DNA from 2 places in the Paenibacillus sp. FSL R7-0652 genome. Region 1 is predicted to be linked to the other one. Evidence: riboswitches for the same ligand, from Rfam matches in the RefSeq annotation. Region 1 holds a riboswitch; the other holds the start of a gene.
What was found. Region 1 has a riboswitch for FMN ahead of MKY97_RS16255 (DMT family transporter). Riboswitches for the same ligand answer to the same signal wherever they lie in the genome.
Positions count from the first base shown of each region.

Region 2: another riboswitch for FMN. It lies ahead of ribD (bifunctional diaminohydroxyphosphoribosylaminopyrimidine deaminase/5-amino-6-(5-phosphoribosylamino)uracil reductase RibD); the one in region 1 lies ahead of MKY97_RS16255 (DMT family transporter).

Region 1 covers NZ_CP152001.1:3,671,126-3,687,612, reverse strand. Annotated here, with positions in the region: gene MKY97_RS16300 (LysE family transporter) at 1-18, opposite strand, end outside; gene MKY97_RS16295 (YqcI/YcgG family protein) at 203-952, opposite strand; partial or broken gene MKY97_RS16290 (manganese catalase family protein) at 1,136-1,267, shown strand; gene MKY97_RS16285 (AMP-dependent synthetase and ligase) at 1,559-1,915, opposite strand; gene MKY97_RS16280 (amino acid permease) at 2,051-3,490, shown strand; partial or broken gene MKY97_RS16275 (LysE family transporter) at 3,483-4,113, opposite strand; gene MKY97_RS16270 (GNAT family N-acetyltransferase) at 4,500-4,892, shown strand; gene MKY97_RS16265 (DUF3231 family protein) at 5,310-5,822, opposite strand; gene MKY97_RS16260 (amidase) at 6,066-7,568, opposite strand; gene MKY97_RS16255 (DMT family transporter) at 7,760-8,740, opposite strand; FMN riboswitch at 8,886-9,038, opposite strand; gene MKY97_RS16250 (DinB family protein) at 9,127-9,633, opposite strand; gene MKY97_RS16245 (ABATE domain-containing protein) at 9,795-10,358, shown strand; gene MKY97_RS16240 (amidohydrolase family protein) at 10,588-11,961, shown strand; partial or broken gene MKY97_RS16235 (IS3 family transposase) at 12,080-13,242, shown strand; gene MKY97_RS16230 (PRD domain-containing protein) at 13,558-14,397, shown strand; gene MKY97_RS16225 (beta-glucoside-specific PTS transporter subunit IIABC) at 14,545-16,413, shown strand; gene MKY97_RS16220 (glycoside hydrolase family 1 protein) at 16,438-16,487, shown strand, end outside.
Region 2 covers NZ_CP152001.1:4,130,461-4,146,947, forward strand. Annotated here, with positions in the region: gene MKY97_RS18285 (segregation/condensation protein A) at 1-147, opposite strand, end outside; gene ribE (6,7-dimethyl-8-ribityllumazine synthase) at 251-718, opposite strand; gene MKY97_RS18295 (bifunctional 3,4-dihydroxy-2-butanone-4-phosphate synthase/GTP cyclohydrolase II) at 814-2,058, opposite strand; gene ribE (riboflavin synthase) at 2,099-2,767, opposite strand; gene ribD (bifunctional diaminohydroxyphosphoribosylaminopyrimidine deaminase/5-amino-6-(5-phosphoribosylamino)uracil reductase RibD) at 2,856-3,959, opposite strand; FMN riboswitch at 4,281-4,444, opposite strand; gene MKY97_RS18310 (hypothetical protein) at 4,596-5,921, opposite strand; gene MKY97_RS18315 (peptidylprolyl isomerase) at 6,194-6,625, opposite strand; gene lysA (diaminopimelate decarboxylase) at 6,900-8,231, opposite strand; gene MKY97_RS18325 (spore germination protein) at 8,335-9,945, opposite strand; gene MKY97_RS18330 (stage V sporulation protein AB) at 10,033-10,455, opposite strand; gene MKY97_RS18335 (stage V sporulation protein AA) at 10,442-11,098, opposite strand; gene MKY97_RS18340 (hypothetical protein) at 11,179-11,472, shown strand; gene MKY97_RS18345 (CD3324 family protein) at 11,591-11,857, shown strand; gene MKY97_RS18350 (GNAT family N-acetyltransferase) at 11,993-12,487, shown strand; gene MKY97_RS18355 (GNAT family N-acetyltransferase) at 12,555-12,965, shown strand; gene sigF (RNA polymerase sporulation sigma factor SigF) at 13,099-13,854, opposite strand; gene spoIIAB (anti-sigma F factor) at 13,869-14,324, opposite strand; gene spoIIAA (anti-sigma F factor antagonist) at 14,321-14,674, opposite strand; gene MKY97_RS18375 (D-alanyl-D-alanine carboxypeptidase family protein) at 14,817-15,992, opposite strand; gene MKY97_RS18380 (glutathione peroxidase) at 16,348-16,487, shown strand, end outside.

The sequences.
Region 1 (16,487 bases):
CTTAATATATATTTCCATAATCATTCCCTTTCTGTAAAATGGGTCAAGAAAAAACAACAGCTTGTCCACTTCACAAGTTTTTTGTAAAACAGTCTATGTATCTCTCTTCATCTCTTCACATGGATTGCAGAACGGCAGCTCTCCTCAGATCATTGGCTGGTATACAGCTTATTCGGAGGAGAGCTTGTTTAGAATGCTGATTCTATTCTTTTACTTTTTCCCGCTGCAGTGAGTGTAAAAAAGGGCACTTGGTGGGCGCAGTATCGTCGTCCCGTAAGAAATATTGTTTGTACTCCAGATTGCCTTCCGATCCGTATTGTTTTAATTCAGGATGGGCGGGAACCGTATCATAGGCGGCAAGCCGAGCGCGTATTCTAGGAGCAACAGCTGACGCCCGCTGGGGCTGCTCATTCCACAAGTCAAGTACCCAGCGTGGGGTCATCGCCAGCATAAAGTACGGAAAGTGCCTGCTTTGCCGCGAGATATGTGCTGGCGTACCGCAGTAGACGAAATAACGTTCATCATTGTAACAAAATTCCCACAAAGGATTCTCCGGGTCTTCCGGAATATCTTCCGGCCATGCTTCGGGGTCCAGACTTCGCAGCTCACTTAGAAGGTTCCAGAATGATTGTTCATAAGTAAGTACATCCTTCATCTCTTGATCCTGTTCGAAAAAGATGACCAGCGATGAATAATTTCCGAAAGTACGGGAAACCGCTCCATACTCACTTACCACTTTCGATAACTGCTCCGCAGGAGAAGCATTTCCAGACTGAAAAATAAATCCGTAGCGAAGATGACCAAGTGCATACGCCTGAGTTGCTGGGATACAGGGAAATCGTGCCTCACGGTCACTCATTTTGGCGGAAAACAAGCGGTAAGCATCCCTTTGCCATAGTTCAACCGGAAGCTCCTCATTTTCCATATCAACCGAAGAAAACAACAGCGACATCTACAATCCTCCTTTTACTTTACTTATAGGATATAGCCTGCAGGCAAAATGGTGACTGTCCATGTCATGCGAGTGAATATTGTTAGATAACCCAAACCGAAAGATTGCTAAATCAGGAGCACATATCATTAGGGAAATCGTAGAAAACTAGGTTTGCAAGCAAATTTAGACTGATGGCCTACTATGTTTTTCTATCGTGAAGACCTGATTAATCTGATTGTACCGGACAAACCCGATCCGGCTGCAGCGAAGGTGTTACAGGAAACGCTGGGTGGTCAGTTCGGTGAAATGCGTACGATGATGCAGTTCTTTTTTTAGAGCAGCAATTTCAGGGGCAAAGCCATGCAGTATAGAGATCTGATTCGCCACCTCAGGGCCATCCGCTTCCTTATCTGCCTGAGCTTCCGAATGAGCACAGTCCTGGTACACATGATCTTAATGCCTAGCGAGCAGAGGGATGGCTTGACTTACGAGTGTCTCTAGCAAATGTATCCATGAGAGAAAGAGATCCTTCGGGATCTTTTTTAGACTTTTGCAGTGAAAATAAAAAGGAGCCCATCACAGGCTCCTTGTGTGTTGATATCTAATTCATCCATTCGGATACATCTAGATACGATTATGGTTTGAGAAATGGCCGAAGGATTGTCCTTGACCTTGAATTGAAGGGTTAGGCGTATTGTAAGGTTGATCCATGTAGGATACGTGCTGTGAAGAAGTATTTGCCAGCTGCTGAGCAAGGTTAGAGATCTGCTGCAGCTGCTGAATCGCTGTCTGGTGCCCTTGCAGCGCCGTTTGGATAATTTGAGCAGCTTGCTGCTCGCGTTGAGCCAGCTGTTCGAGCTGCTGGGCGTTGCTCTGTTCTTGTCTGAGCAATTGCTGATACTGCATGGAAGCTTGCTGTGTTTGTTGTGTCAGCTGTTGAGCCAGCTGAGTAATCTGCTGTGTTTGGGAAAATGGATTCATAATTGTTCCTCCTAAGTGTGTGAATTTACCTGTGTATTATGCTGAGAGGTTTAACGAAATATTCAGGGAGATGTTTTCGGTTGTTTAGGGAAGGCTATCTGTTGCGACGAATATAGATGGGAGAGGATTGACGAAATGGGTCAGGCTTCAGGAAAGTCATCGGATGAAAAAAAACTGAAATGGTGGCAGCTTAGTCTGCTGGGCGTTGCGGGCACCATTGGTACAGGCTATTTTCTCGGCTCCAGTCTAGCTATTAAGATTGGCGGACCCGCGGTAATTATAGCTTATGCACTTGCAGCGTTGGGTACATATGTTGTATTTGATGCATTGGCACGAATGACTTCAGATCACCCCGAGCAGGGGTCGTTTCGCTCTTATGCGAAGAAGGCCTTTGGCGCTTGGGCGGGTTTTGCCAGTGGATGGGTCTATTGGTTTGCCGAGCTTCTCATCATGGGCAGTCAACTGGCCGCACTATCCATTTTTTCACGCTTTTGGTTTCCTGCGGTGCCGCTGTGGATCTTTGCCGCGGGTTATGGCATTGTCGGTTTATGTATTGTTTTCTTTGGAAACAAAGGATTTGATCGGGTGGAAAACGTACTAGCGGTAATTAAAATAGCTGCTATATTCATGTTCCTTGTTCTCGCAATCGCACTGCTTGCAGGCTGGATTGGAGGCACAAAGTATGCACACAAAGTGCCGCTGGATATGGCCTCCATTTTCCCAAAAGGCGGTCTGGGGTTATGGGCTGCGTTCCTCTTTGCGTTCTATGCGTATGGAGGCATTGAGGTGCTCGGCATTATGTCGTACCGTTTGGAAAAACCAGAGGATGCACCTAAAGCGGGCAAGTTTATGCTTATTTCGCTGTCTGCCGTGTATGTCGTATCCATTGGACTTGCTCTAACGATGGTGCCGCTGTCTGCTTTTAATCCAAAAGAAAGTCCGTTTGTGCTCGCGCTGAGCAGCGATCATCTTGCTTTTGTGCCGCACTTGTTTAACGGTGTTCTCATTGTGGCCGGGTTCTCGACGATGACTGCATCGTTATATGCGGTAACTTCCATGATGATTACGCTGGCGCAGGAGGGGGATGCTCCAAAAATGTTTTCAAAGAAATGGAAGGAGAAATATCCGCTCTTCGCGCTTTCTCTTATCGGATGCGGTCTGATTGGAACGATTCTGATGTCACTGCTGCTGCCAGGGAAAGTCTATGAATATGTAACAACAGCTGCGGGTTTGATGCTGATGTATAACTGGCTGTTCATCCTGCTTTCGTCAGGAAGATTACTGAAATCAAGTACACTGGATGTGGTCAAACGATGGACCGGCCTAGTATTGATCAGCGCCGCTGTAACCGGTACTCTTTTTCACGGCTTAAGCCGGCCCGGTTTCTTTATCAGTCTGCTGCTTGTTTTCCTGATTGCTGTAAGTGATATCATCGTGCAGCGTGTGCGCAGGAAAAAACCATCCGCTGGAGGTAAAGGACAGCAAAAGAAGGCATCCTCGGAAGAGAGCAGCTTTTCGAAGCGAACCGGCTTTCACATTACAGGTATTCGCAAGCAGAAAAGCAAAATCAAGTGAAAAATAGAAACTGGAATGCTTTAAAACCGAAATAACATCCAAACGCAACCAGGGATAAGCCGGAAATAATCGCAAACCCTTTAAGTAATGATGGTGTAAGGTACTTCCGAAAAAAGCTGACGGCTGCTGCCATAAACAAATCCCACAACAGTACACCGAAAATAATGGCTGCACTGTAAAGAAGCAATTGATCCATTGTAGAGGTATGAACCGTTCTAGCCAGAACCGAGCCATAGATTCCCAGCCAAAACATGATGGAGAGAGGATTAAACAGCGACATCAGGAACCCCTGCAGGAAAGATCTGGACAGTTCCGAAGAGCCGCTGCGTATTGGCTCGGAGACCAGTGATCCTGATTTGACTATTCCTTCGACCCCTGTATACAGCAATACAAAACTGCCGAACATCCATAAAAACACCTGCACATATGGAAGCTCCAGCAGATGAATGACCCCGAGATAAACGATCAATGTAGATGATAGCTGCTGCTGCGGCACCTAGTCCAATAAACCAGGCGGGCATGAAGCCTCCCCTTACACCTTTGTCCAATTGTGCGGCGTTAACGGGACCGATGGGGGCAGAAAGCGTTAATCCCAGAACAACATAGCCAATTAAAAAAGAAATAAACATGATCCTCCTTTCGTATAAACTATGTTAGTATGTTCAGCTTGCTGATTTTGTAGGACAAGAGCCAAGAAGCTGCTGAATCCGAGCTGGTGATATCGACGTCGACGGAAACGAGCATATTCCCATTGAAGTCGCTGATTTAGCGGCTTTTTATTTTATTGCCCTAAATTCTTGTCCCGAGCCAAGGACAAGAACTTGTACTGAACAGGACACAAGACCGCAGCCAATTAAAGATTAGATATATGTCTAATGATATTTATGGTTAATTGGAGAAGGTGCTTGATGAGCTGGAAAAGGCATCAACTGTTATATCATTCGATCAAACTCTTTTTATAATTAATTATGAGAAGATATTGTACAATTTCCTAAAGGAGGTATGACAGATGCTGATTCATATTAATTTAGAAATTAGAGATGAGGAAGTTCCTTCTTTAAGAGAAGCAATTGGTTGGGAAAGAAGAGATGATGATTATCCAACCTTATTTCAGAGATGCAATTTTTGGGCTGGAGCGAGAGATCCTGAAGGAGTGCTCATTGCTTTTGGGTATATTGCTGGAACAGGCTTGGAACATGGGTATATGGAGGACATAATAGTACATCCAAAATATCAAAGGAGAGGAATTGGCCAACAGCTTGTAAACGAATTATTAAATGAGTCAACCGTACGAGGCTTAAGAATAGTAACTTTGACATACAGCAGGGTACACAAGGCGTTTTATGAAAAATGCGGATTCGCACCTACTCATGCTGGAATTTGGAAAGAGGACCCTATGTAGACTATCGGATAATAAAGACTTTGAAAGTTCTAATTTCAATCGCTATCATCCATATTGTTTTTTTACCTTATATCTGGCCATCAGATCATCAAGGAAATTGTGGCTATATGGGAGAAACAATTCACCTTTTCCTGTTAGGTAGTTGGCCGACTTCGGTTAGTGTACAGATGGTGACGGAGGTGGAGATGTTGTGTTCATCAGCGGGTGGGGGACTCGGATAAAGAGACAAGGTTATGTGGATGAAGAATACTTGGATTACGAGTCTGGAAATGAGCTGCTTACTGAGTAAAAAAGGCAGAGATGAGGATAATCCCTGCCTTTTTAATGTTGTGTGTGTGTTGTGTGCCGTGTTAATACATTGTTAGATATCGCAATTACTAGTCTGACGATATTACGAACTTAAGGAAATCATCTTATTTACTTCCCATCCGGTCGTTTAACTTGCAGCGGAGGGGGAATGAGCCATCCTTTTTCTTTGCTCAATTGAAGGATTCGAACACCCAGTGCAGTCTTGGTAACATGATACTTGGCAAAAAGTGCACCGATATCCTCACGGATGGATTGACCAATGACTTGACTCGCAGCCACTAATCCAAGAGCTGTATCCGCCGCAATTTTGGCACCAATTTCCGGATCGGTGAATCTTGCACCGGGCGGAATATCTTCCAAAGCTACAGCAGGTCTCTCGGGAAGAGTTGGTGCGGGGGAGATGCCGTTTTCGGTAAGCAAAGCGTCACATTCCTTGATCTCCAGTCTGGCCTGATCGAGCATGTCATCCAGAATTTTCTTCAAATCTTTGTCTCCTGCATGATTCATATAAGCCTGATAACAAGAGACAGCGCCTTTAGCCGCCATGGAGCACTGCCAGACACTGAAAATTTCTCCATAATGCATTGGCTCATTTTTGGGATTACCGCTTAATATTCCCATTGATGATCCCTCCCCAGAAAGTAATTTTTTTCACTAGTTTAGGGTTCTCATGATCCACACATTTTATCCGGTTTGAAGTTAATATGAGTTAAGAATACATCATAATAATTATGTAAACTAATAACTGCTCGCTAGCTATTTGTATTTACAAATATGGAGCTGTCTAGATGCTGAAGTTTGCGTATAGGCGAAAAAGCCAGCAGTTTAGGCTGCTGACTTTTTCGATTAATGTAAGTTTTAAGCTTACGTAGAGGACGGAAACATAGGGTTGCCCTTCATTCCAATCCACAGTTCGGATGATTCGAGCTGCCCGGCCAGATGTAACAACCAATCTTCATGCCCTTTGGTCGCCATAACTTGCACACCCATTGGCAGACCTTCTGCAGTCAGATGCAGTGGAAGACTGATTGCAGGCTGACCTGTCAGATTCGCAAGCTGTGTAAAAGGGGTATAGGTCAGGCTGGGCTTGAACATATCATAGATCAGCTCTTGCTGCGCTGTTTTGCCCAGATCACTGACACACATCAATTGTTGGATTCGTTCTGCATGAGGTGTCAGTTCTCCTACCCGTGGTGCAGGATAAGCATTGACGGGTGAGATGTAAAAATCAAACCGTGCAAACAACGAGGACATCTGCGCAGCTGCTACGTCCCATTCTGCCAAGCTGTGCACAAATTCGGCAGCGGACACTTTTTTGCCGGCTTCAGCGAGTACCCATGATTCAATCTCCATATCATCCGCAGTGAGGGACCGTCCTAGGCCATGCTCCATAGAAGAGATCATCGCGGCCATCTCACCGCTGTTCATCATGTAATAATTCTCCATGAGCCGTACACCATTGACTGGACTTCGTTTTTCTTCCACATGGTGGCCCTGAGCGTCAAGGAAGTGAACAAGCTTCATTACGGCTTCTTTGGCGTCTTCGCTGACTGGTGTGCCAACCGGGGAGTCCGTAGTATAAGCAATCCGATATTTACGCTGATGCGGATAATTCATGTCCGCCAGATAACTTCCAGGAAATAACGGAGCTTGGAAGGCAGCCTCTGGTTGTATAACTTGCAGTGTATCGAGCAGTGCAGCACTGTCTCTCACCGAGCGGGATAAGGCAAAATCAATCGAGGCTCCCTGCCACTGCCGCCCTACACCTGGACCAACGGGAGTACGTCCCCGTGTCGGTTTCAGTCCGAACAATCCGCTGAATGAAGCGGGGATTCGAATGGAGCCTCCGCCATCGCTTGCGCCGGCAAGAGGTACGATGCCTGATGCTACAGCGGCAGCGGCACCGCCGCTTGAGCCGCCTGGGGAATGATTCACATTCCATGGATTGCGCGAAGGCCCATGCAGCCATGGCTCTGTTATATTTTTTAACCCGAACTCCGGCGTGTTTGTATGTCCTATCACAATAAAACCTGCTTCCTGCAGGCGGTTAACAAAATTGGAGCTTCGTTTCGCACGATGCTCATGGAATAGTCGAGAACCTGAAGTGAGTAACTCACCCTCCAGCGACTGAGAAATATCTTTAAGCAGCAGGGGAACACCCGCAAAAGGCTGTTCTCCGGGACGAACAGTGCCGGCTTGCTGCCGAGCACGGGTTTCATATGTACGAATAACCGCATTAAGCTGCGGATTCACTTCTTCCAGACGTGCAAAAGCCGCTTCGAGCAGTTCAACCGGGGATACTTCCCGGGAACGGATCAGCTCGGCCAAGCCAATCGCATCATAGGCTGTATAGGAGAATGAAGACATTAGTAATCGTTCCTCTCTAAAAATAGTTCCTGAATATTGTCCTCTGTAAATGTATGTTTCAAGTGCCATAAATCATCGTACCATCCTAAGAAGCAAAAGACAAAACAAGCCGGGAAGATCGTAAAAAAGCACTGCTCACCTCATAAGGTGAAACAGTGCTTTAGCTGCTTAAGCCGGGTGGTACGTCATGATTACTCCGTTCGAAGTTTTGGTGCGGCTTCTGCCATCGGTGCAGTACGTTCCTGCTGCTTCGAAATTGCAAACAGCGCAATCCAGATCAGGATAAAACCGAGGAGCTGCTCCCAAGTTACCAGTGTACGGAAAGCAATCCAGTTCACCAGCACGCCGGCCATCGGGAAGCTGAGCTCTGCAAGTGTGGCAACGGAAGCTTTCGTAGACGATAATCCTTTGTAGTACAGAAGCAGACTGAGCAAACCTGGCAATAGTGCCTGACCGAGAATGTTGAGTATAACGGCAGCTTGTGCCCCAGTACCTGCTGGAAGTGTCCACGGAGCGCCCTCGTTCCAGGTCATGAAAATCAGAAGTGGAAGTGCCACAACAAATCGGAGGGAGGTAACCGTTTCATACCTTGCCTGCCCCAGCATTAGTCGACCCATTACCGTAGATCCGCCCCATAAGGCTGCGGCACCAAGAGACAGCAGACTGCCTGCATGAATCCAGTTATTCCAACTGCCCAGCGGTAGTGAAAAGCCGAACGTAAGCAGGTATGTTCCTGCCAGCGCAATGATAAACAGTCCTCCGAAATGGCGCGGCAGTGTTTCTTTTAATAAAAGCTTTGCGAGAACAATCGCGAAGAGCGGCTGCATTTTTTGCAATAACAATACGGTGTTAGGATCATTATGGGTGAGCGCCAAAGTAAATAATACGGTCGCAAGTGCCGAACCACCCCATGAGATAAAGACGACAGCGATCCAGTGACGAGCACGCAGTTTTTTCAGATCATCTCGAAACTTCCAGAGTACCGGAATCGCGACAAGACTGACGATGATATGTTCGATCAGTACAATCTGTGTAGAAGTCATCGTTTTCAGCAAAATAATGCGAAATAACGGGTCTACCCCCCAAAGGGCTGCCCCTAGTACAACAAGCCAAAATCCGGTATTACTTCGTTCCTTGCGATACCTAGTTGGTGCTGATGATGTCTTTTCCATATTCAGGACTCCTTCGTCAGAACACGGAATCTTCAGTTGGCAAAATCGACAAAATCCCCCGTTCTGGCGTACGCCAAATAAACGGGGGACCATTCAAAGACAAGACGTCAGAGAAGAAAACTTCCCGTAAACGGCCTGCCATTGTGTTGATCTTCTCTCATCCGGACTGTACCGTCGGCCTTGGAATCTCACCAAGTCAGTCGCTGTCTGTAGTCATAACCACAAACAGCGAGTCGCGGGCTGGTTCTTCAAGAACATCACCGCCGGTCGGGAATTTCACCCTACCCCGAAGATCCTATTCAATTAATTAATATATAGTATTGAACAAGTTGTAACCTTATGAAGTCCATCTTATTCCTGTAAGCGCTAGCAGTTCAAGTGTTTTTTTAGAAAACGATACTCCAGCATCCCTGCTGTCTGCGGAGCAGCACGATCTGACCCGCATGATAAGCATCGTGCAGGACCCATCGGGCAAGGGTTTGAGCCCAGTTTTCTTCAGAATCCTTATAAGGTTCCTCAAGTTTAGACTCCTGTAATGCGGTAAGGTGATCACGCAGCTGCTCTGCCAGTGCACTGGTACGCCTCATGAGCATACTCCAGCCAGCATGGTTTGAAGGGTCGCCAGGTTCGCCAAACGTAGCTGCGTTCGATTCCGCAGCGGGTTCAGATGGAGTTTGGCCCTGAAGACGTTCCAGAATCAGCTGGTTGTAATAATACATATGATTGACCAGCTGCCATATGCTTAGTCCTCCTAGATAAGGAACCCAGGCTGCTTGCTCTGCGGTCAGCCCTTCAAGAGCCTTCGACAATGGAACGATCCAGTTACATTGATTCCAGGTATCTTCGTTCTGAATAACCAATACGTCTAATGCCGTTGTAACAGACTTTTTCAATGCGTTTCATTCCTCTCTTGTCGGACTCATCTCGTTCTTACGTCTTGATGCTTGTAACTAGCTATTATGAATTGAAATGGTTACAATTAATATAACACAATTCGAATAGATGTAACCATCTTATTGGTTTTAGATTGTTACTATTTTGATCGGAGGTACTCATGGATAGATTATGGACCGATTTTGTAAACAGCGATTACCATGATTGGCGCGGTGGGAACCGATCGGAAGACAGGCTGGGGAACGCAGGCTGGCAGCGGGATTTTCTGAATCGTTGGCAATTAGAAGCGCCAGTACCCGCATCGGCTGAAGAGGAATCCACCATGAGAAGATTCAGAGATGAACTGCAGTCTCTTGCGATTCGTGTGTCTGATGGAACTACCTTATCCGACCAGGATCAACAATGGTTGAATGATTTTATGCAGGCTGGCGGTGTTATCCGACAACTAGTCTCACAGAACCAAGGATTGAATGTAGTGCTGGTTCCCGTCCATACCCATTGGGTTCAAGTCCTGGCAGAGGTCGCTGCTGATTTTGCCATGACACTGGTAGAGGGCGAAGGCAGGCGAATTCGAAGCTGTGATAACCCGGACTGTCGATGGATATTTTATGACGCTACTCGCAGCCGGACACAGAAATATTGTGATGATAAAATGTGCGGTAATTTAATGAAGGTAAGACGCTTCCGAGCTCAACGCAAAATGGATTCCAAAGAAGGTAAGTAGATAGCGGAATGATTTTCCACAATTTGATAATTATTTACACTTGATATATAATGTATATATACTAGCGAAATTATAGTCAAAAGAAGCAAGAAGCAAGAAGCAAGAAGCAAGAAGCAAGAAGCAAAGAAGAAACAAAGAAAGAAACAGTAAGCTGCGAATAGGAAAGAAAAAATGTACAGCAATGCGGATCAGATCATTTTACAAACCATTACGATTGGAGAGGTGTCTTATGGGGACAAGTTATCTATTGAAAAACGGTTGTGTATTATCGATGGATGCTCGTATTGGTCAGTATAACAGGGCAGACGTACTTATTCAGGGTAATTTGATTGCAGCCATTCAACCGAATATTGAGGCAGCAGCTGCAGATGTAGAAGTCATCGACGCGTCAGACATGATTATCATGCCTGGATTGGTGGACACACACCGACATATGTGGGAGTCACTTGTCAAAACCGCCGGAACCAACTGGTCGCTGCCCGTGTATCTGCAGAATCTGTACTATGGAGCCATGGGAAGTAAGCTCCGTCCTCAGGACAGTTACATCGCCAACCTGCTTGGATCATTGGAAGCGCTTAATGCTGGTGTGACAACGGTGCTGGATTGGAGCATGCCTTACTCCCCGGACCATACGGATGAGCTGATTCGAGGGCTGCAGGATGCAGGAATTCGAGCTGTGTTTGCCCACGGTGTTCCTGGAGAAACCGAGTATTGGAACCGGGAGAGCAGACTTTCCTATCCGGAAAATATCAGAAGCGTTAAAGAGCGATACTTCTCCTCCAACGATCAATTACTTACATATGGTCTTGCCATCCGTGGCCCGGAGTTCAGTCACTGGGATACCACGGTCAAGGATGTTCAGCTGGCAGAAGAACTGGACGCCATTTGTTCGATGCATGTCGGTTTTGGCAGTTGGGGGGCAGCCGATCGTTCAATCAGCCGAATGCATGAGGCGGGACTGCTGAGTCCCCGCATCAATGTTGTTCATGGAAATACGATGGGCATGGATGAATTCAAAATGCTGGCGGACAGCGGAGCATCCTTGTCGGTCACACCGGAAGTCGAGATGATGATGGGGCATGGCTACCCAGCCACGGGATATTTTCTGGAGCATGGGGGGACACCAACACTGGGGGTAGATGTAGTGACCTCGACTGGTGGAGACATGTTTTCACAGATGAAGTTCGCCCTGCAGGCGGAACGTTCCAGAACCAACGAACTGCTGCTGCAGCAGGGAGAGATGCCGGGTGAACTGAGCCTGCAGGCAAGTCAGGTACTGCGATTTGCAACGGCTGCGGGTGCGCGGGCTTTGGGACTGGAAAAGAAAACAGGCTCCCTTTCACCTGGAAAGGAAGCAGATTTGATCATGATTTGCTCAACAGATCTGAATCTGTTCCCTGTGCATGATCCGATTGGGGCGGTTGTGCAGTTTGCCAATCCATCGAATGTGGATACCGTTTTTGTCGCCGGGAAACCCGTGAAGCGAGATGGCAGGCTGCTGGATGTTGATCTGCATGAAATCCGCCGCAAAGCGATGCAGAGTACCGAATATCTGCTGACACAATATCGGATGTCTGACGCGGATCGGATTGTTTTTTCGTAAACAGGGTCAAGATAAAATAAAAAGAGTCGTCAATTTGGTATTATCCCCTTTTAGTAGACATGAGAAAAAAGACATCTGTTAAGATGAACTTAATCATGTAAACGAAGGGGGTTTTTTCATGGCTAAAAAAGGACAAACATACCGGCGGTACTCCTTGGAGTTGAAATTGGAGGCCGTCCGGCTGGTCAACGAAGAACATATGAGTATACGTGAAGTAGCGACACGTTTAGATATTCAAAATAAATCTCAGGTACAAGTGTGGGCAGCCAAAGCGAAACAGGGAATGAGTCTAGAACCTGCTATACCCAAACGTGGACGCCCTAGAACCAAGTTTTCCAGTATGGAAGAAGAGATGGCGTATTTGCGGGCGGAGATTGAATACTTAAAAAAGCGGTATCCAAATCTACACAAGGAGTGACGAGTAAAGCAGCCAGATTTCAAATCATTGAGGACCTGAGAGCACGCCATGGTCTGGCTTGGCTCTTGAAGTTAGCTGCGGTTTCCCGCTCGGGTTATTACAAGTGGAGAAAAAGCATAGCAGCCGCAAAAGAGCGTAGACACAAAGAACATGAACTAGAATCCCATTTGCTTGCCATTCATCGCGTGCATCCTTACTTTGGCTATCTTCGAATGACCGTTGCTTTACGACGGGAAGGCCTTCGAGTCAACCACAAAAAGGTGTACCGATTAATGAAACAATTAGGCATCTGTTCTGTCATTCGAAAAAAGCGTCGATTCTTTGGAAAACAAGCCTCTGTGGTAAACCCGAATCGGCTGGAGCGTCAGTTTCAGGCGGATACACCACGAACGAAGCTGGTTACGGACATTACCTATATTCGTGCTGGAGAACACTTTGTGTATCTCTCTGTTATTCAAGATTTATACAATAACGAAATTGTAGCGTGGCATCTTTCTGAACGAAATGACCTCGCTTTGGTTCATGACACGCTGGACAGACTCCGTCAGCACGTGGATCTGAATGGCGTAATCCTACACTCAGATCAAGGATTTCAATATACGTCGAAGCCCTTTAACCGTAAACTAAACCAGCTCGGCATGCTAGGCAGTCACTCCAGGCGTGGAAATTGCTTAGATAATGCCTGTATTGAATCTTTTTTCTCTCATTTGAAGACGGAGAAGATTTATTTGAATAAGGCAGCTAACAAAGCAGAGGTTGAACAGCAAGTGAGTGAATACATATTGTTTTACAACCAAAACCGATTTCAGAAAAAACTAAACGACCGTTCCCCGGTGGAATACCGGGAAACAGCCGCAGCTTAAATCTTGTCTTTTTTGTACTGTCTACTTGACGGGGTTATGACCAATTCAAAACGGCTCTTTTCTTTAATAGATTATGCAAAGCGGCTATCTTAGATAACGAACGGAGTTAAATTTAGATATGTTGACAAATATAACGCTTTCCTCTAAGATAGCCATATAAGTTAATAATGAATTTAATCAGGATTGTTACTGATCAGCAGGCAAGACCGATTGATAATGCAAACATGAAGAATTGTATTTTTTCATGTCTGCATAATTAATGGTCTTTTTTTGTTGCTAAATTCTGTTAACGTTTCATTTTAAAAGGAGATTCCGATGAAGATCACACGAATTATTAACAATAATGTCGTCTGTGCAGTCAATGAACGGCGCCAGGAGATGATGCTTTTAGGCAGCGGTATTGGTTTTCAGAAGAAAAAGGGAGACGATGTGGACACAGTCAAGATTGAAAAAGAATTTTTTCTGAAATCCAAAAATGTTACAGGCAAATTATATGCCCTGCTGGCACAAATCCCGATGGAGTATATTCGTGTATCCGATAGTATCATTCAGTACGCCAAGCAGTCCTTAAACAAGGAACTTAATGAAAATATATATCTAACGTTAACGGACCATATTAATTTTGCAGTGGCACGTTATAAGCAAGGTATGAATTTCAATAATGCTTTATTGTCAGAGATTAAAGCGTTTTATTCCAATGAATTTCGCGTGGCTATGAAAGCCCGGGATATGATTAATGAGGAATTTAACATTACACTGCCTGAAGATGAGGCGGGGTTCATTGCGCTTCATATTGTCAATGCAGAACTGGGATCTGAAATGGAAGAAACCATGAAGATTACACAGTTCATTCATAAAGTTTTGAATATTATTCGGTATCAGTTTAATATACATTTTAATGAAAGTTCACTCCATTATTCCAGACTTGTTACTCATTTGAAATTTTTCGCCTATCGCTTGTTTAATCATACGGTTTTGAAAAGCGGTGACAGTGATTTTCTCCATATCATTAAAGAAAAGTATACAAATGAATATCAATGCAGTCTCCGAATTGCACAGCTGATTCGGGTCGATTATGGAAAAGAATTAACAGAAGATGAATTGGTATATTTAACGGTTCATATCAAAAGGGTCATTGATGAAGAGAAGGATTGATCCATCAGTCCACTATAATGAATATACTAGGATTGTTACTGGTGAGGCAGGCAAGACCTAGAGTTCCATCGTGTATAGAGCATATCTATATTCGATAGAATTCTAGGTCTTTTTTTATACCTAAAAAAGTTTGAGGGGGAGCAGTACATGAAACATGAAAGCACAGCCGCCGAGATTTTAAAACTGGTCGGCGGAGAAAAAAACGTAGATAGTGTAACACACTGTGCTACAAGATTGAGATTCAATCTGAAAGATGAAAAAGTTGCGAACAATGAAGCATTAAAAAATGTACAAGGTGTTGTGGGTGTTGCCAGCAGTGGCGGGCAGTATCAGGTCATTATTGGTAACGAGGTAAACAATGTGTATAAAGCTTTGACGAAGCTGGGGAACTTTGCAACGAACAATGATGCTCCTACTGTGAAAAAAGGAAAACTGACTACGCTTCTGGACACGATCTCCGGAATCTTTACACCGATCCTGCCAGCCATGATTGGTTGTGCGATGATCAAAGCCGTTCTTCTTATTTTGAAAACATTTGATCTCGTTGATCTGGATGGGCAATTCAATATGATTATGACCTTTATCGGTGATGCGGCTTATTACTTCTTGCCGATGCTGCTTGCCTGGAGTGCGGCTGTTAAGCTTAAAGCTAACGTGGGCTTTGCATTAACGATTGCTGGTGTTCTGCTGCATCCTTCCTTAGGAGCGTTGATGACTGCAGGTAAGCCAGTTGCTTTTTTGGGACTGCCTGTCACTCCGGCGACGTACACTTCGTCGGTTATTCCGATTATTTTAGCGGTATGGGTCTTGTCGTATGTTGAACGCTTTGCCGAGAAGTATTCTCCATCGGTTATCAAATCCATTCTCAAACCGTTGATTGTCATCCTTATTATGGCTCCACTTACGCTGATTGTCCTAGGGCCAATCGGTGCTATCGCGGGTAACTACCTTGCGACAGCCGTTTCTTTTGTCAATACACATGCAGGATGGTTAGTATCTGGTATTATCGGTGGGGCGTTCCCTTTCCTGATCATGACAGGTATGCATTATAGTTTGGGACCCGTTGTACTTACTGCCTATGCTCAGACGAAAACCGATAGCATCGTTGGTCCAGGTATGCTTGTGCACAATATTTCTCAGGGTGCCGCTGCGCTTGCAGTTGCTATGAGAACTAAAAATAAAGCATTTAAACAAGTTGCATATTCCACGAGCATAACTGCATTGCTTGGAATTACCGAGCCCGCTTTGTTTGGTGTAAATCTACGCTTGAAAAGACCGCTGATCGCTGTAATCGTTGGTGGCGCGGTAGCGGGTATATATGTCGGATTGTTCGGTGTAGCTCGATCGGCTCTTGGTATTGCAGGTATAGCTACGCTGCCGGCATTTATCACGGATCATCCATGGAATTTGATTCATGCCGCAATTGGCTGCGTCATTGCATTTGTAGTTACATTCATCATGACTCTTATCTTAGGATTTGAAGATGTACCTGAGGATGGAAAGAATCAAGCAGCACAAGAAAAATCATCTGCTGCGAGCAATCGTGTACCAGCAACCGGAGTTTCTGAACATGTTCTCACTGCTCCGTTGACTGGTAAAGTTTTGGAGTTATCCACGATTAGAGACGAAGCTTTTGCAACTGGCGCTATGGGAAAAGGAATCGCTATTGAACCTACGGTTGGAAAACTCGCAGCACCAGCAGATGGTGTGGTATCTGCGGTTTTCCCTACGTCCCATGCCATCGGTATTAGTTCAAATGATGGTGCGGAGCTTCTCATTCACATCGGAATGAATACGGTGAAGTTGAAAGGCGAACATTTCAAGGTCCACGTTCAAGAAGGGGATACTGTAAAAGCTGGAGATTTGCTTATTGAGTTTGACATGGATGCCATAGCGGCTAAAGGTTACGATCTGACTACACCAATTATCGTTACGAACTCCCATAATTTTGTAGATGTGATCAACACGGACAAGACATCGATTACGATTGGTGAAAAATTGATCAAAATTATTTAAAGGTGATTTAAGGAGGAATGATTCATGAATAACAAAAATGCTTTCCCTGAATCTTTCATGTGGGGCGGTGCAAC
Region 2 (16,487 bases), 460 kb from region 1:
CTGCATGGAATGCAGATACGCCATATATTGATCGGTAATATCGCTGATGGGAATATCCTGGATGTCGATCTCAGCCTTGTCAATCAGATGAAGCAGCAGATCCAAAGGCCCTTCAAAAGTCTCCAGTTTGTATGTAACTACCGTCACTAGACGAATCCTCCCGCCAGAAAAATAAAAAACCCTGCCAGCCGTTCGAACCCGGTCTCCCGATTTCGTCTGCGCAAAGCAGGGCACTACTATTAAATAAGCACTATTTTAGCTGTTTCGTCAAGTTCGCCATTTCGATAGCAGCTGATGCAGCATCCCAACCTTTGTTGCCTGCCTTCGTTCCAGCACGCTCAATCGCCTGTTCAATGTTCTCTGTAGTAACGAGTCCAAAGATGGTAGGCACGCCTGTTTTCAGGTTAATCGCTGCTACCCCTTTCGCCATCTCGTTGCAGACATAATCATAATGCGTCGTGGAGCCGCGAATGACCGTTCCGAGTGTGATGACCGCATCATATTTGCCGCTTTCGGCCATTTTCTGCGCGATGAGCGGAATTTCGAATGCACCCGGCACCCAGGCTACATCGACTTCATTGTCCTGCACGCCGTGACGTTTGAAAGCATCCAGTGCCCCGCTGAGCAGTTTGCTGGTAATAAATTCGTTAAAACGTCCAACAACTACGCCATATTTTAATCCTTCTGATACCAAATGTCCTTCAAAATAGTTAGGCATTATCGTCATCTCCCTGTTGATATAATAGGTTCATGGGTACTGAATTACCCTGTTCATTTTGTAATATTTACATATTGGTAAACTACGTTTATTCGTTATTGCTGTTCGTTCTGCTCGATGTCATCAAACTTAAGCATGTGTCCCAATTTTGCCTGCTTCGTATGAAGATAAGCCGTGTTGTCCTCGTTCTCCTTCATCTGAATCGACACACGCTCCACGACTTCAAGCCCATATCCTTCCAACCCTTTAATCTTACGCGGATTATTCGTTAACAAACGAATCTGCCGAACGCCGAGATCCTTCAGAATCTGCGCGCCGATACCGTAATCCCGCAGATCGGCAGCAAACCCAAGCTTCAGATTGGCATCCACTGTGTCCAGACCTTCCTCTTGGAGCTTGTATGCTTTGAGTTTGTTGATCAGACCGATTCCCCGGCCTTCCTGTCTCATATAAAGCAGCACACCATTGCCTTCTTCATGAATCTGTTTTAGAGCCGCATCAAATTGTGGACCGCAGTCACAGCGATGAGAATGGAACACATCTCCCGTCAGACACTCCGAGTGAACACGTACAAGTACGGGTTTGGAACCGTCAATTTCGCCTTTCACCAGCGCCACATGTTCTTTGTTGTCTACTGCATTTGTGTATGCCACCGCCTGAAATTCGCCGAAATCCGTCGGCATACGCACGGACACTTCACGCTGCACCAGCTGTTCCTTCTCATTCCGGTAACGAATCATGTCCTGTATGCTGATCAATTTCAGATCGTGCTTACGCGCAATCTCCTGCAGATCCGGAAGTCTCGCCATCGTACCGTCTTCCTTGATCACTTCGCAGATCACGCCTGCTGGATATGATCCGCACATGATTGCAAGGTCAACGGCAGCTTCGGTATGACCGGCACGGCGGAGCACGCCTCCATCTTTGGCAATCAGCGGGAACATGTGACCCGGCTTGCGGAAATCGCTGCTCTTGGCATTGGGATCAATCAAACCTTTGACCGTAATTGAACGCTCATGAGCCGAGATCCCCGTCGTTGTCTCCATATGGTCTACCGAGACGGTGAACGCAGTCCCATGGAAATCTGTATTTTGCTGCACCATCGGTTTCAGATTCAGTTCGTCTGCACGCTGCTGCGTAATCGGTACACACACCAGTCCTCGGCCTTCGGTAATCATGAAATTGATCACCTCAGGTGAGGCCTTCTCCGCCAAAGCGATAAAATCGCCCTCGTTCTCCCGGTCCTCATCATCAACTACGATAACTGGTTTACCTCTCATCAGATCGTAGATGGCTTCTTCAATTGAATCCAAGACGGATGGTTCCGATTGTTCTGACATTGGCGCACCTCCTGTTTTTCGTTTTTTGTACACTCATTGGTCAGGCAAAACCGTGATTCGAAAGAAATTCCTCACTGATGCTTCGCGGTTTGCTTGTATTCGTTTCCGCATGACCTCTGCCATACTGCAGCAGGTGATCGACGTATTTCCCTAAAATGTCACATTCAATATTGACGGTATCTCCCGTCTTTTTAATGTTCAGTACGGTCTCACCAATGGTATGAGGGATAATCGAAACAGTGAATGAACGCTGCGTTGTCTCTACAACCGTCAGGCTGATGCCGTCCAGCGTTACAGATCCTTTCGGAATCAGAAACTTGAACAGCTCACTGTCATCCGGTTTGATTTCAAATACAACCGCATTCTGATCTCGTGTGATGCTCCCTATTACGCCAGTCCCATCCACATGTCCCTGAACAATATGACCGCCGAATCGCCCCCCGGACAGCATTGCTCGTTCCAGATTCACCTTACTGCCGGATTGAAGTTGACTGAGATTCGTATGACGGTACGTTTCGGGCATGACATCTGCTGTAAACCCGCCAGCCTCCAGCGTTGTTGCCGTTAGACATACTCCGTTAACCGCCACACTGTCACCAATCTTTAAATCGTCCATAATGACTGCAGCACTGATGTTCAGCACCAGGGCTTCACCTTTACGGCCAATGCGCCGGATCTGACCCACTTCTTCCACCAAACCCGTAAACATACTGCCGCCTCCCTATCCAAAACGATGTATACAATAAGTCTTCTTTATTAATATGATGCTGCATCCTCGAGTTGTCCCGTCCAGTCGATTATTCCGGCCAAACAGGAATTCCGCCAATGCTGATATTATCTCCAACTTGCTCGATTTCCAGCTGATGCAATTGTATGGCCTGGCTCATACGCTCTACACCTTCAAAACGGAAGCTGCCAGGAGTATCATATCCGCCCACAATCTTCGGAGCGATAAACATAAGCAGCCGATCCACAAGCCGCGCCTCCAGCATTGCACCGTTTAATGTACCGCCGCCTTCCAGCAGAATGGAGCCAATCTCCCGTTCTCCCAACTTACTCAGTCCATGAAGCAAGTCGACACGCGGCCCTGGTCCGCAGCGAATAACTTCTACCCCGTAAGCTTCAAGACGCTCTGCGGCTTCCTGGCTGGCCTCATCTGTCGTAAGCACCCAAGTTGGTGCAAGTCCATCCTTGACCATTTTGGAACCTACGGGCAGACGCAGCTTGGAATCCACAACAATTCTTACCGGGCTGATACCCTCGACCTGCAGACGAGTTGTCAGCTCTGGATTATCCGCGATAACCGTATCTACCCCCACCATGATGCCTTGATGACGGTGGCGGAGCGCATGTACGATCTCACGTGCCGGCTCGTTGGAGATCCATTTGCTGTCCCCGCTGCGTGTAGCAATTTTGCCATCCAGCGTAGATGCTGTTTTGAGAGTGACAAAAGGCAGGCCTGTTGTAATAAACTTGATAAACTTTTCATTCATGCGTCTGCCGCGTTCGCGCAAGACACCCACTTCAACCTCGATACCTTGTTGTCGAAGCATACTGATGCCTGTGCCAGACACCTGTGGATTCGGATCTTCACAACAGACCACCACCCGTTTGACCTTCTCGTGTATCAATCGTTCGCTGCAGGGTGGCGTTTTGCCATAGTGACTGCAGGGTTCAAGTGTTACGTATACTGTACTGCCTTCTGCATCACTTCCTGCCATATTAAGGGCATGCACTTCCGCATGCCCTGTGCCTCTCTTCAGATGGCTGCCCAGGCCAACCACTCTTCCATCCTTAACTACGACACATCCCACGACAGGATTAATTCCAGTCTGTCCTTGTGACCGTTCTGCCATATCCAGTGCTAACGCCATATAAAATTCATCATTGATCATTTCCATATATTGTTCACCCCACGGTTATAATCTTGAACTAAAAAATCCCCACCGAACATTCCGTTCCGGGTGGGGATGATGAGAGACAACTGTCATCTACAGGAGGAAACGTGTACAACATACCGCCGCTTGACCCAAACTGCATTTTCAGGCAAGTGAAAACAAACACATACCTTGTTGAATACAAAATTCAGGTAAAGAGTTCTATAAGACGATAGTATGTTCAGAAAAACTTGTTAGAGACAAGCCTTCCCCGCGCAGCGTCACGTCTATTGCTGACGGCTGTGCAGCATCACTCCTGCGGAGTGCAGCCTGCTAGGCATACACTCTCTCCTTCTCCCATCCAGACTATACTGTCGGTTCTGGAATTACACCAGATCAGCCATCTGCCGAGGCAGACAGGTCACGGACTTTGCCATGTAATGGAACTGTAATCCATAACATGATGCATCACCGCCGGTAGGGAATTACACCCTGCCCTGAAGGATCGCTTTCGTTATTAATTGGATGTTAGCACTTTAGTGCCAAAAAATCAATTTATTTTTGTTTCTTTTTGTCACATACTAACTTTTAATAAGCATAAAACAGCAAAATCCGCGTCTCAAGCGAGACCCGGACTTCTATAATTCCCTACAAGCACACTTACAAGTCTGGAAAACACCAGCTTGCCATGTGCCTCAAATCCTTTGCAGCGTGGAACGGAACACTCTCAGGTTTGGGCTGGGAAGCAGCAGGAGCTGGCATATCCCGGGCTACTCTTCTAACCCAACTGGTCGAGTCCATGCCGATGGCCGAGCACTGCCAGCGCTCATCCGGCCTTGGACGAACAGTCAGAATAAGGTCTTCTTTTCCCGGCATATCGGTGAATACGCCATCCAGATATTCGACAATGGCACGTTTGTCCTTCACTTCGTGACAGTATACAGTAACCCAAGAGCCACTAAGTGCTTTTACTGCATATACGTCTCCAGGCTGCACTTCACCTGTACCAGCATCGGGAGATTTTTTCGGCACCTTCGCTTTGGCACGCACACTTCGTCTGCTCTCGAACGCGCCAACAACGGTGTCAATCGCTGGAGGATTGGGTTCGGGTTTGTCCTCAAGTGATACATCGCTGCAGTCGAAGCCACTGAAAATTCGGGACAGATTATCCTCGTTTATTCCGATAGATGAATCCCACCATGCCAGTGGAGCTTGAACCTCAACGCGGGTATTGGGCCTCTTGTCGCGTTCGGCATACGAAGTGAAAGCCGTAATCATGCCGGGCTGCTCTGGCGTGTCCAGAATGCCGACCAGCGCCAGCGTTTCAAGCAGGTCGCGGTAAACATATACCTTTTTGGTAGGCAGAAGTTGTTCTTTTTTGAGCGCATCCGCAGCCTTGCTGTAACGGGTCTTAGGCGGCAAATTGCGCAGCACCGTTAACACGGCGCGCAGCGTCCAGCGATCATATTCATTCGGTACAGGAAGCTCTTCCGAAGCGGCCATCTCTCTTAGAGCAAGTACATGTCCAAATATGTCTCCATCCAGCGGTGTGCCGTTTGTCATCCGCCAGTACCACTGAAGCGATGTGTCTACTCCGTCATTCACATCCAAACCACAGATCTGGCACTTATGACTGGAAGGATACGGTCTATATTCATGATCAGGTATGCTGGCTGCGATCAGTTTTCCTGTAAGAAGTGAACGCCAGATCATTGGCGCTGACCATAGAGAAGCCACAAAAGCCTGAGCAGTCTCCTGAAGTGTCCAACGCTCAGACAATGTTCTCAGTTCTCGGATCGTCTCCTCATGCTGCGGTCTTACAAAGTGATTAGGCTCATGACCAGCAGACTCTAGTGCCTGTAATTGTTCCGTCGATACGTCCTCTGGCACATTGTGTCTTGAAGCACGCAGCTCCTTGTCCCAAATCGTGCTCTCACTATAAATGTTTTGAAGTAATTTAAGCTGCTGTACAACATCTAAAGTCAAAGTAACAACATCCTTTCACAGTAGTTCTGAAAACATGTAAGCTCAGTATATCCAGTAGGCTGTCAAACCTCATGTATTCGGTTTCAACAATATGTTCCTAGCTAGAATAACCTACGTTCAACTCATCCCGCCAGTTCCTTTAAGCTTATTTTTGATAACACATCGCAAGGCAATTATGCAAAAAAGTCGTACAATGCACAAAACCCCTGGTACTTCCGTAATAGGAATGTACCAGGGGTTAACTTGATGCGGTTGACCAGTTTCAGTTGAAATTAAACTTCTACTACTTCAACAGTTTCCATTTTGTCGCGGCCTTCAAATGCATCAACAAACTCCATACCTTTGCTTACTTTACCAAACACGGTATGCTGTCCATCCAGATGCGGCTGCGGTTGGTAGCAGATGTAGAACTGGCTTCCGCCCGTATTGCGGCCTGCGTGTGCCATTGCGAGCGTTCCACGCTCATGTTTGTTCGGGTTAATCTCACAGTTAATTGTGTAACCAGGACCACCGGTACCTGTTCCGCTAGGGCATCCGCCTTGAGCTACGAAGCCCGGGATAACACGGTGGAACACCAGACCGTTGTAGAAACCGGAGTTTGCCAGCTTTTCAAAATTTGCTACTGTGTTCGGAGCTTCTTGATCGAACAGGTCAATCAATACTTCTCCGCCGTTTGCCAATTTAATTTTTGCTTGTTTCGCCATATGTAAATGACTCCTTTCAATTTTGAGCAGGGTTAATTGTGACGCAGCACTTAACTTGAGGTCAAGCATTACAGCACTTTTCTTAGTTTACACCGAAAAGAGCCGAATCGCAAAAGAAAGAACAGCTTTTTTTGATTTTCTGTTCTTTTTGGTTGGATACCTACATGCCGTACAGATACGCAATAGGCACAGCAAAGGACGGAAAGGATATGCCCCTCCGTCCTCTACAATCAGTAAAATCGAGTCTTGCTATTCCGTGACTCAGCTTGATGAATTAACGAGTAACCGGTTGTTTGCCAATACGTGCTGGAACGAGGTCATTTTGAATAATGTCCTGGTAGGACTCGCGGCGTACGACAACATCTCCTTGGCCATCTTTGACAAATACAACCGCTGGACGACGAATCCGGTTGTAATTGCTCGCCATAGAGTAGTTATATGCGCCTGTGCAGGCTACAGCAAGCAGGTCTCCACTTTCCACTTTAGGCAGGTCCAGATCCCAGATCAACATGTCCCCGCTCTCGCAGCATTTTCCAGCGACAGAGACCGTCTCTACTGCCGCTTCATTTGCACGGTTGGCCAGTACAGCTTCATACTTGGACTCATACAGTGCTGGACGTGGATTATCCGTCATACCACCATCTACCGCTACATATTTACGCACGCCTGGAATGTCTTTGCTTGTGCCAACCGTATACAATGTTGTACCGGCCTCACCCACGATACTGCGGCCTGGCTCAACCCAGATTTCAGGTACAGCATAACCGATTTGGGCAAAATGGTTTTTCACCGCATCCGTAATCGCCTTCACGTACTGTGCAACCTCAAGCGGTGTATCTCCGTCGATATAACGGATTCCGAATCCTCCGCCAAGGTTCACCACTTTGAACGCCACGTTCAGACGCTCATATACACTTGCTGCAAACTCTGCGACCCGCTGTACCGCCATCTGGAACCCTTCAACCTCAAAGATTTGGGAACCAATGTGAGAATGCACACCAAGCAATACCAGGTTGGATTGTTTGGATGCAAGTTCAATCGCTTCAAATGCTGTACCGTTGCCGATATCAAAACCGAACTTGGAGTCCGTTTGTCCTGTCGAAATATATTCATGCGTATGCGCCTCAACCCCTGGCGTTACACGCAGGAGGATGTTTACTTTACGATTTTTGTCCGCTGCGACAGCTTGGAGCAGGTGCAGCTCGTTAAAGTTGTCTACTACGAAGCATCCAATTTCAGCGTCAAGCGCCATTTCGATTTCTTCGAGCGTTTTATTGTTGCCGTGGAAATGAATGCGTTCAGCCGGGAAACCCGCCTGCAGTGCCGTGAACAGTTCTCCATCGGATACAACATCCAGGGAAAGACCTTCCTCTGCTGCAAGTGCACACATCGCCATAACACAGAATGCTTTGCTCGCATACGCAACCTGGAAACCCAAGCCTGAAGCGCGGAATGCTTCCATGTACTCCCTGCAGCGCTCACGAACCAGCTGCTCGTCCACAACGTAGAGCGGAGTTCCGAATTGTTCTTTCATATCCGTAACGTCTACTCCACCAATTTCCAGATGACCCTGCTCATTTATTCTACTTGTACCGTGTAAATACATCGTCTGCATTCCTCACTTTTTGTATACTGGAACAGTTACTATTCCATTGATTTTACACCAGTATATCAAATTAAGACGGGAGATGAATGGATTTTTCGGCACATCATTTGTGTTTTTTACTTTTTTGCAATTCGCCATCCGGATCATCCGACATCTTCGTGTTGTCACGCGTTTTGTTGAACGATGGACGTTTCTTGCTAACAAGCAATGGAACTCTGAACAAAAAGCTGCCAAATGCCTTTGCATTAAACGGTATAAATGGCCACAGGTAGGACGAGTTGTATGAACGATGAATCGTCATCGCTATAATGAGAAGTGTTGTTCCAACCACCAAGCCTGGCACTTTAAATATTGCAACCGCAATAAGCAGCAGCAGCCTGACCAGTCGATTCGCAAGCCCTAACTCGTAACTCGGTGTGGCAAACATTCCAATCGCCGCAATGGCCATATAGAGCACAACTTCATTGACAAAATAACCTGTCTTTACCGCAATATCTCCAACCAGAATTGCCGCGATCAAACCCATGGCCGAAGCGAGCGGTGTCGGTGTATGCACGGCTGCCATCCGTAATAGATCTACACCCAGTTCGATGAGGAGAAACTGCACGATAATCGGTAATTTCACATTTTCCTGAGGACCAATAAAATCAAGTCCGATCGGTTTAAGGGAAGGTTCAATGACCATAAGCATCCACAGCGGGAGTAGAAACAGAGAGATCAGAATACCTGCAAAACGTACCCATCGCAGATAGGTTCCCATAAGAGCGGTTTGTCTGTTCTCCTCTGCATGCTCACATAGATCAAAAAAGGTTGTGGGCAGGATCATCACGCTGGGGGATGTATCTACAAAAATAACGACGCGACCTTCCAGCAGGTGGGAAGCCGTAACGTCAGGACGTTCCGAATACCGAACCAGCGGGAACGGATTCCATCCTTTGTTGATAATCGCCTCTTCCAGCTGCTTGTCGGCAGCCGGTATGCCGTCGATATCAATCCGCAGTATTTTTTCGCGTACCGAATCAACCTGCACCTTATCAACAATATCATCAATATATACAACACATACATCGGTTTGTGTTCTCCGCCCTACCTGCATGATTTCAAATTTCAGTCCAGGGTCACGTATTCTGCGGCGCACCAGCGTTACATTGGTCAGCAGCGTTTCAGTAAAGCCATCCCGTGATCCGCGAACCACACGTTCAAGCGACGGCTCCTCAGGCGATCGGACCGGATAACTCCGGGTATCCATAATGAGAACAGAGCGATCTCCTTCCACAAACATAGCGCTCATCCCGGTTAGTACCTTGTTGATGACAGCGCTCATCCTTTCTACCCGTTCCACCTGGATATGGGGGATATAACATTCAAAATAGGACTTCAGTGCGTGCTCCGATATCTGATCGGGCGAAAGGTAGGTTAACCTTTTTAACACTTCAAGCAAAATCTCATCTTTGGCAAAACCCGTGAGCAGCAGCAATCCAACATGTTTGCCGCCCAGTACCATCTCCCTCATGTCCACATCAAAGGATTCACCTAGACCGAGCACCTGCTTGAGTGTATTTTTGTTTTCACTCATGCGCGGGGAGATGTCATCGTTCTGCTGCCAATACTGCACAGATTCCTCAATGCTGTCGGACATCTCGTTTTGTTTTTTTTTCTGATATGCTCTCTTCTCTTCTTCCTTCTGGATCTCGTAAGCCGACTTATGCATCATGTCTTCCGTAATACCGCCTTCATGGTCAAGACCCGTGCGCTCCGTATGTTCGTCCATGTCCATCCTCCTTTAACCTGTCGTGCCGCTTTACCGCTGGTATATTAAAAAGTCGAACAACGAACCTGTCATTTTGCCCAGGATCATCGCGAGCAGCAGTCCAAACAAGTACGACCTCATCCCCAGCCTTTTCGCCAGTACGGGCAGCACATTTAACACTTCTGTCAGCGCTGCAGCCAGCAGACCGATAAATACACCGCAGAACAGTCCCACAATGGGACTTAACAGCATGACCCCATGCATCTTCCAATGCCAGAAATCCGCTACCGTTCCCAGTAACGAACCTCCGATGAGCGCCCCCTCGTACCAATGAGTTTTATCATAGGATTGCGTCACTTGGGCCAGCCTTGGAATCATGTCCAGCACCAGAATAAGCGCTATGACACCACTCCCCACTGCAATGCCACCTGCAATGCCAAGCACAATGCTGATCGCTCCGTTAAGCACGCTCATCGTTGTTCAGCTCCCTGCGATGCTGCTCATGCATACGTTCGGTCTCTTCGATGACGACAAACTGGTCTACATTTTGCTGATACAGGAACATCTCCACCTCAAGCGGTGTAGGTTCTTCATTCCATTTTTTCTTAAACAGATGATTGAAAAAAACGGCCATACCAAAGCCAATGCCGAGAGAATAGGCGAGCTGAAACAGGTACGGATGCTCATCCCGTTCTCCCGTCAGCATCTCCACGATACGAATCTGAACCTCCTGCATGTTTACGTCGGCATGAAAATTCATAATGGTCAGAGCCGAGCCAAAAAACAGCAGCAGCCATACCAAAATAAACAGCGATTTCGAAGGCCGGCCATTACCTGCCATCACTTCAACTAATGTATGTCCCGATCCCATCAGCTCTACGTTCACATCCGGCAGCAGCTGCCGTATTTGGGGAATAATCTGTAGAATGTCAATGAGAATCAGGTTGCCGTCCTCCGGTCCGGGGCGCAGCAGTTCCAGCTCCAGCAGCCTGTCCTCCTCTTCCTCGGATGAGGCCAGTACATGGGCAATACTCCGCAGTTTAACCGCTCGCCCTCTCTGAATGCGGATGCGACTGCGCATGCGAACGTAGACCGTTGGAGTGGGTGTCTGGGACATCCAAAGCACTCCTTTACTGCGTAATTTAGATTAGTATTTGAAGAATGTGCAAATTTATTACATTTAAGTTGGAAAGAGTGATGAGGGGGCGCCAGACGCTCCCGGGATGGATCGGTGCCGGACGCTGGTTATCCCCGGATTTCTCGTTCTCTCCTTTTCAAGGAGGAAATCCCGGGATAAACGCGCTCGCTTCGCTCCTTTTACCGATTCCATCCCTCCGCTGGCCTGCTTCCCTGCTGCTCCCTAAAATTACTGTACGTGCAGGAAACCGCGGAACAATTCTCGAAAGTTATTTTTATGAAGCTTTTTTGAAAGTGAGGTCCCGGATGATGAGTAAACGTCCCGCATGCTCCATGCAAAGTCTTGATCTATAAACAACGACGGTTGTTTGCATGGAGCTGAGGTAATAACCGTCTCAATATCAACTTCGGTAATGGTTTATAGGATAGGCTTTGCAACCTTAAATTTTATATTTTAAGGAGCAGAGCGATCATGAAATATGTAAACGCCGATGTCATTTTACCGGAAGAATTATTAATAGAAATACAGAAATATATTCAAGGCAGTATGGTTTACATTCCAATACCTGAAGGCCGCAGAAAGAAGTGGGGAGAAAATTCGGGAAGCCGCACATATTTAAGCCAAAGAAATGAGACAATACGTCAACAATATTCCGATGGTTTAACGATTGCTGCACTCTCTGATGAATATTGTCTTTCCAGGGACAGCATCAAAAAAATTATCTATTCAAAAAAGTAAGGTATATCAAAATCACATCATATTTCTATGGTGTGATTTTTTGTGTGCAGCAAACTTTTCTAATTATTTTTTATATATTTTTTAAGATGCGCCTTTGCTAACCTTGAAGAAATCACTTTATAGGAGGGGCGGCTTGTGATTCTAATTACAAAAGCTGAACAACCAGATCAACATATTCTCAAAAATCTAATGACGTTGTTCCTTCATGATTTGTCCGAATTTATTCAAGACATAGAGATGAATCCCCAAAATGGTCTATTCGAATTTGATATACTGGATTGGTTCTTTGAAAAGGAAGGATTAACACCGTACTTTATACGCCTGCACGATCAAAAAATTATAGGTTTCATTTTAATTCAAAGCGGCCCGTTTTCTAATCAGGAATTTGCTGATTATGTTTTGAATTCATTTTTCATCGTGAAAAAATATCGCCGGCAGGGTTTAGGCAGGACTGCATGTAAAGCGTTGTTCGAACATTTACCTGGGAGATATGCTGTTGGTCAAGTTATAAACAACATCCCTGCAATTCAATTTTGGAAAAATGTATACACATCATTCGATATCGATTTTTACGAACAAGAGGAGAAAGATGACAATCTAACCCTCATCTATCAATACTTTAAAGTTTGAAAATAAACATTTAACAACTGAGATATTTTTCAGAATTTTAGAATTCAAGAACGATGGAGCCACCATCATGAAGATCATTACGGCAGATCAATCACACTACGAATATATTAAAGGGCAGGACCACCATATTTTAGAAAATCTGATCCTACCGAAAATTTTGGCTGATGAGATCTTTATCATCCAGGATGAAGAGCAGAACCATATTGGATGGATTCGGTACAGCTTTTTTTGGGACAACACACCTTTTATGAATATGCTCTGGATTGAAGATGTACATCGAAATGAAGGAATGGGTACGAAAGCAGTTCTTTTTTGGGAAAATGAAATGAAGAAGCAGGGTTTTCCTTTGGTCATGACGTCTACATTAGCAAATGAAGGGGCGCAGCATTTTTATAGGAAATTAGGCTATCGAGATTCAGGGTGTTTGATTCTTGAGGACGAACCTTTAGAAATCATACTCACCAAGAAACTCAAGTAACATTCTCCAAACAAATATTAAAACGACAAATAACCTCATCGCTAAAAAACGCGAATTGAGGTTGTTAGTTGTCGTAATAAGATGAATCAACACCCAAACCGGTGGATAAAATCAGCCCTGAACCAATCCTGAATCACTGCGCGATTTGATCGCGAATCGATTGCAGTATTTTTTTCTCCAACCGTGAGACCTGCACCTGGGATATCCCCAGCCTGCTTGCCACTTCGGATTGAGTCTGATCCCTGTAATACCTCAGGTACACGATAAGCCGCTCCCGTTCACTCAGGCCGCCGATTGCTTCATTCAGCGCCAGCTTGTCAAACCACTTCTCCTGAGACTCATCCGCGATCTGATCCATCAGAGTAATGGGATCACCATCATTCTCGAATACCGTCTCATGAATGGAGGTTGGCGGTTTGTTAGCCTCCTGGGCGAATACCACTTCCTCCGGGGTAACCCCAAGGTCAGCAGCAACTTCCTTAATTGTGGGCAGTCGATCCAGATGTTTGGACAGTTCGTCCCTCTTCTTGCGAACTTTATTGGCCATTTCTTTCAGCGAACGACTGACCTTCAAGGTCCCGTCATCCCGCAGAAAACGCTGAATCTCACCAATAATCATCGGTACCGCATACGTCGAGAACTTTACGTCATAACTGAGATCGAACTTGTCCACTGACTTGAGCAGGCCGATACAACCAATCTGGAACAGATCCTCCGGTTCATATCCCCTGTTCATAAAACGCTGCACGACGGACCAGACGAGTCTGATGTTGCAGTTCACCAGCGTATCCCGTGATTCATGGTCACCCGACTGACTGAGCGCAATCAGCCGTTTGACCTCGGCATCGTCCAAATAGGTCTGTGAAGATGGTTTCACTTCAGCATCCATAAGAACACCAACCCCTAATTATACAATGCTTTCTTGGATTCAATCCTTTTTTTCATCTTGATGGAGGTGCCTCTGCCGGGCTCACTGCTGACTTCGAATTCATCCATAAAATTTTCCATGATCGTAAAGCCCATGCCCGACCGCTCAAGTTCGGGTTTGGACGTATACAGCGGCTGTTTGGCCAGATCAAGATCCTCGATGCCTTCACCGCGATCCTCTACAATAATCGTGATCATATCGTCACGAATCTCAGCCTGAATGGTCACGACACCTTCCGGATTGTTATTGTATCCGTGGATGATACTATTGGTCACCGCTTCGGAGACGACCGTTTTCAGATCACTGAGCTCGTCCATCGTTGGATCAAGCTGAGAGATAAACGCCGCAACAGTCACCCGTGCAAACGATTCATTCTCCGACTTGGCCGCAAATTGCAGATTCATGAAATTTGTCCCTGTTCCTTCATTCATGAGACGACCTCCAGACCTGAGAGAGCAGTTCCCTCATTTTCGTATATCGGCATGATCTTGAACAATCCCGACATTTCCAGCAAACGGTAAACCGGCGGATTCACATCGCAGACGACCATTTTGCCGCCTTTATTTTTGATCAACTTGTATCTTCCCAAAATAACACCTAGTCCTGAACTGTCCATAAACTGCAGGTCTTTCAAACTCAGCACCAGATGCTCGCATTGTCTGCGCTGAATCGCTTCATCCATCTGCATTCGTACCATGTCAGCTGTATGATGATCCAGTTCCCCGGATAATCGCACAATCAAAATCCCGCGGTGATGCTCCATGTCCACATTCAAGTTCACGTTTGCCCACTCTCCTCCCTGTCTTGAACAAGGATTTCTACGCTGCCAAAAGCTTTTCCTGCCCCCCGACAAAACTAGAAGAAAACTCCTATTTAACTACAAAAATTGTTCCAGTCACCAGGAGAAAGGCGCATCCTGCCGCTTAATCGAACAAATTGGAGGTTGTCCGCTTGAACAGCTTCCACCAGCCTGCTTTATTCACGTCCTGTGGAGCCTGAATGTCGAATTCTTTAATCACTTCGTTACCTTGATAAACGACGAGCTTGCCAACGCTCTGTCCAGCCTTGACCGGAGCTTTCAGTTCTTTGGCTACAATTAATTCATGGCGAATATCTGTGGACTTGGCCCCTTTGCGCATCAAAACACTGTAGTTTTGGGCCGCATTCAGCGGCAGCTCAGCGACGTCGCCTTTTTCAATCTTCAGACTGCCCAGCAGATCTCCTGCTTTATAAAGAGCCTTCATCGTATATTGACCAAAAGCATAATCAAACATCGAGGATACTTCGCTGTTGCGAGTTTTCGTATTGGGTTCACCCAGGACAACCGCAACGACACGCAGCCCATCCTTGGACGCGGTAGCCGACAGACAGAATTTTGCTTCGGACGTATACCCCGTTTTCAACCCATCTGCTCCCTGGTAAAAACGCACGAGCTTGTTCGTATTCACGAGCCAAAATGGCTTGTCGGAATCTTTACGCAGGTAGTCCTGATAGGCGCCCGTGTACTTCGTAATGCCTTGATGTTTCAATAGTTCGCGGCTCATCACCGCGATATCATGCGCAGAGGAATAATGATTATCTACTGGCAGACCGTTCGCGTTGGCAAAACGTGTATCCTTCATGCCCAGCTCCTGTGCACGCTCATTCATCATCTGTACAAAGGCTTCTTCCGAGCCGCCAAGCTTCTCGGCCATAGCTACCGATGCATCATTGCCGGAGGCCATCGCGATGCCTTTCAACATATCATCCACCGTCATTTCTTCACCAGGCTCCAGAAAGATCTGTGACCCGCCCATTGAAGCTGCATACTCACTGGTTCTTACCTTATCCGTTAACTTGAGCTTACCCGAACCAATCGCTTCCATGGTAAGCAGCATCGTCATAATTTTAGTAATGCTCGCTGGTGGCAGCTGATCATGACTGTTTTTCTCATATATTACGGTTCCCGTATCCGCATCCATCAGAATGGCTGAACGAGCCGATGGAGCCAGGTCCGTTCCGCCAGCAGCCTTTGGTGATTCTTCCGCCAAAGCAGATGATGACAGCAGGGGCAGCAGCATACAAACGGTCATGAACGATGCCAGTATTCTTTTTTTCACTAGGTTCCCTCCTCAAATGAATAGCTCGGTGGTTAGTCCTCGCATGTACTGCTAACCATTGTCGGCGGGTTTACAGTAAATTATTCCATTATAATCAGGTTTTCCCTAACTTTTTTTACCTGAAGGAAAAGGCAGTTGTTGTATTCGAGTAAAATGAGAAGGATTGCCTGTCCAGAGAGCATTCCCATATTCCCAAACCTGAACATGCACCTGAACGGAAACGGAGACGACTCCCTGAAAACATCATTTATAGGATTTACCTATGTATATAATCATTTATATATATTTCTCCAATGAGTGATCCTGCATTATGATGTATATGTCACGATTTGAATACTTTAGGAGAGTGATCCGAGTGTCTTTTTACGATAAAAAAATTCATTTCATAGATGGCAGTCCTGCTGATCTAGCCATATACCGAGGTAAAGTACTCCTTGTTGTTAATACCGCAAGTAAATGCAGCTGCTCTCGTCAATTTGAGGCTCTTCAACAGCT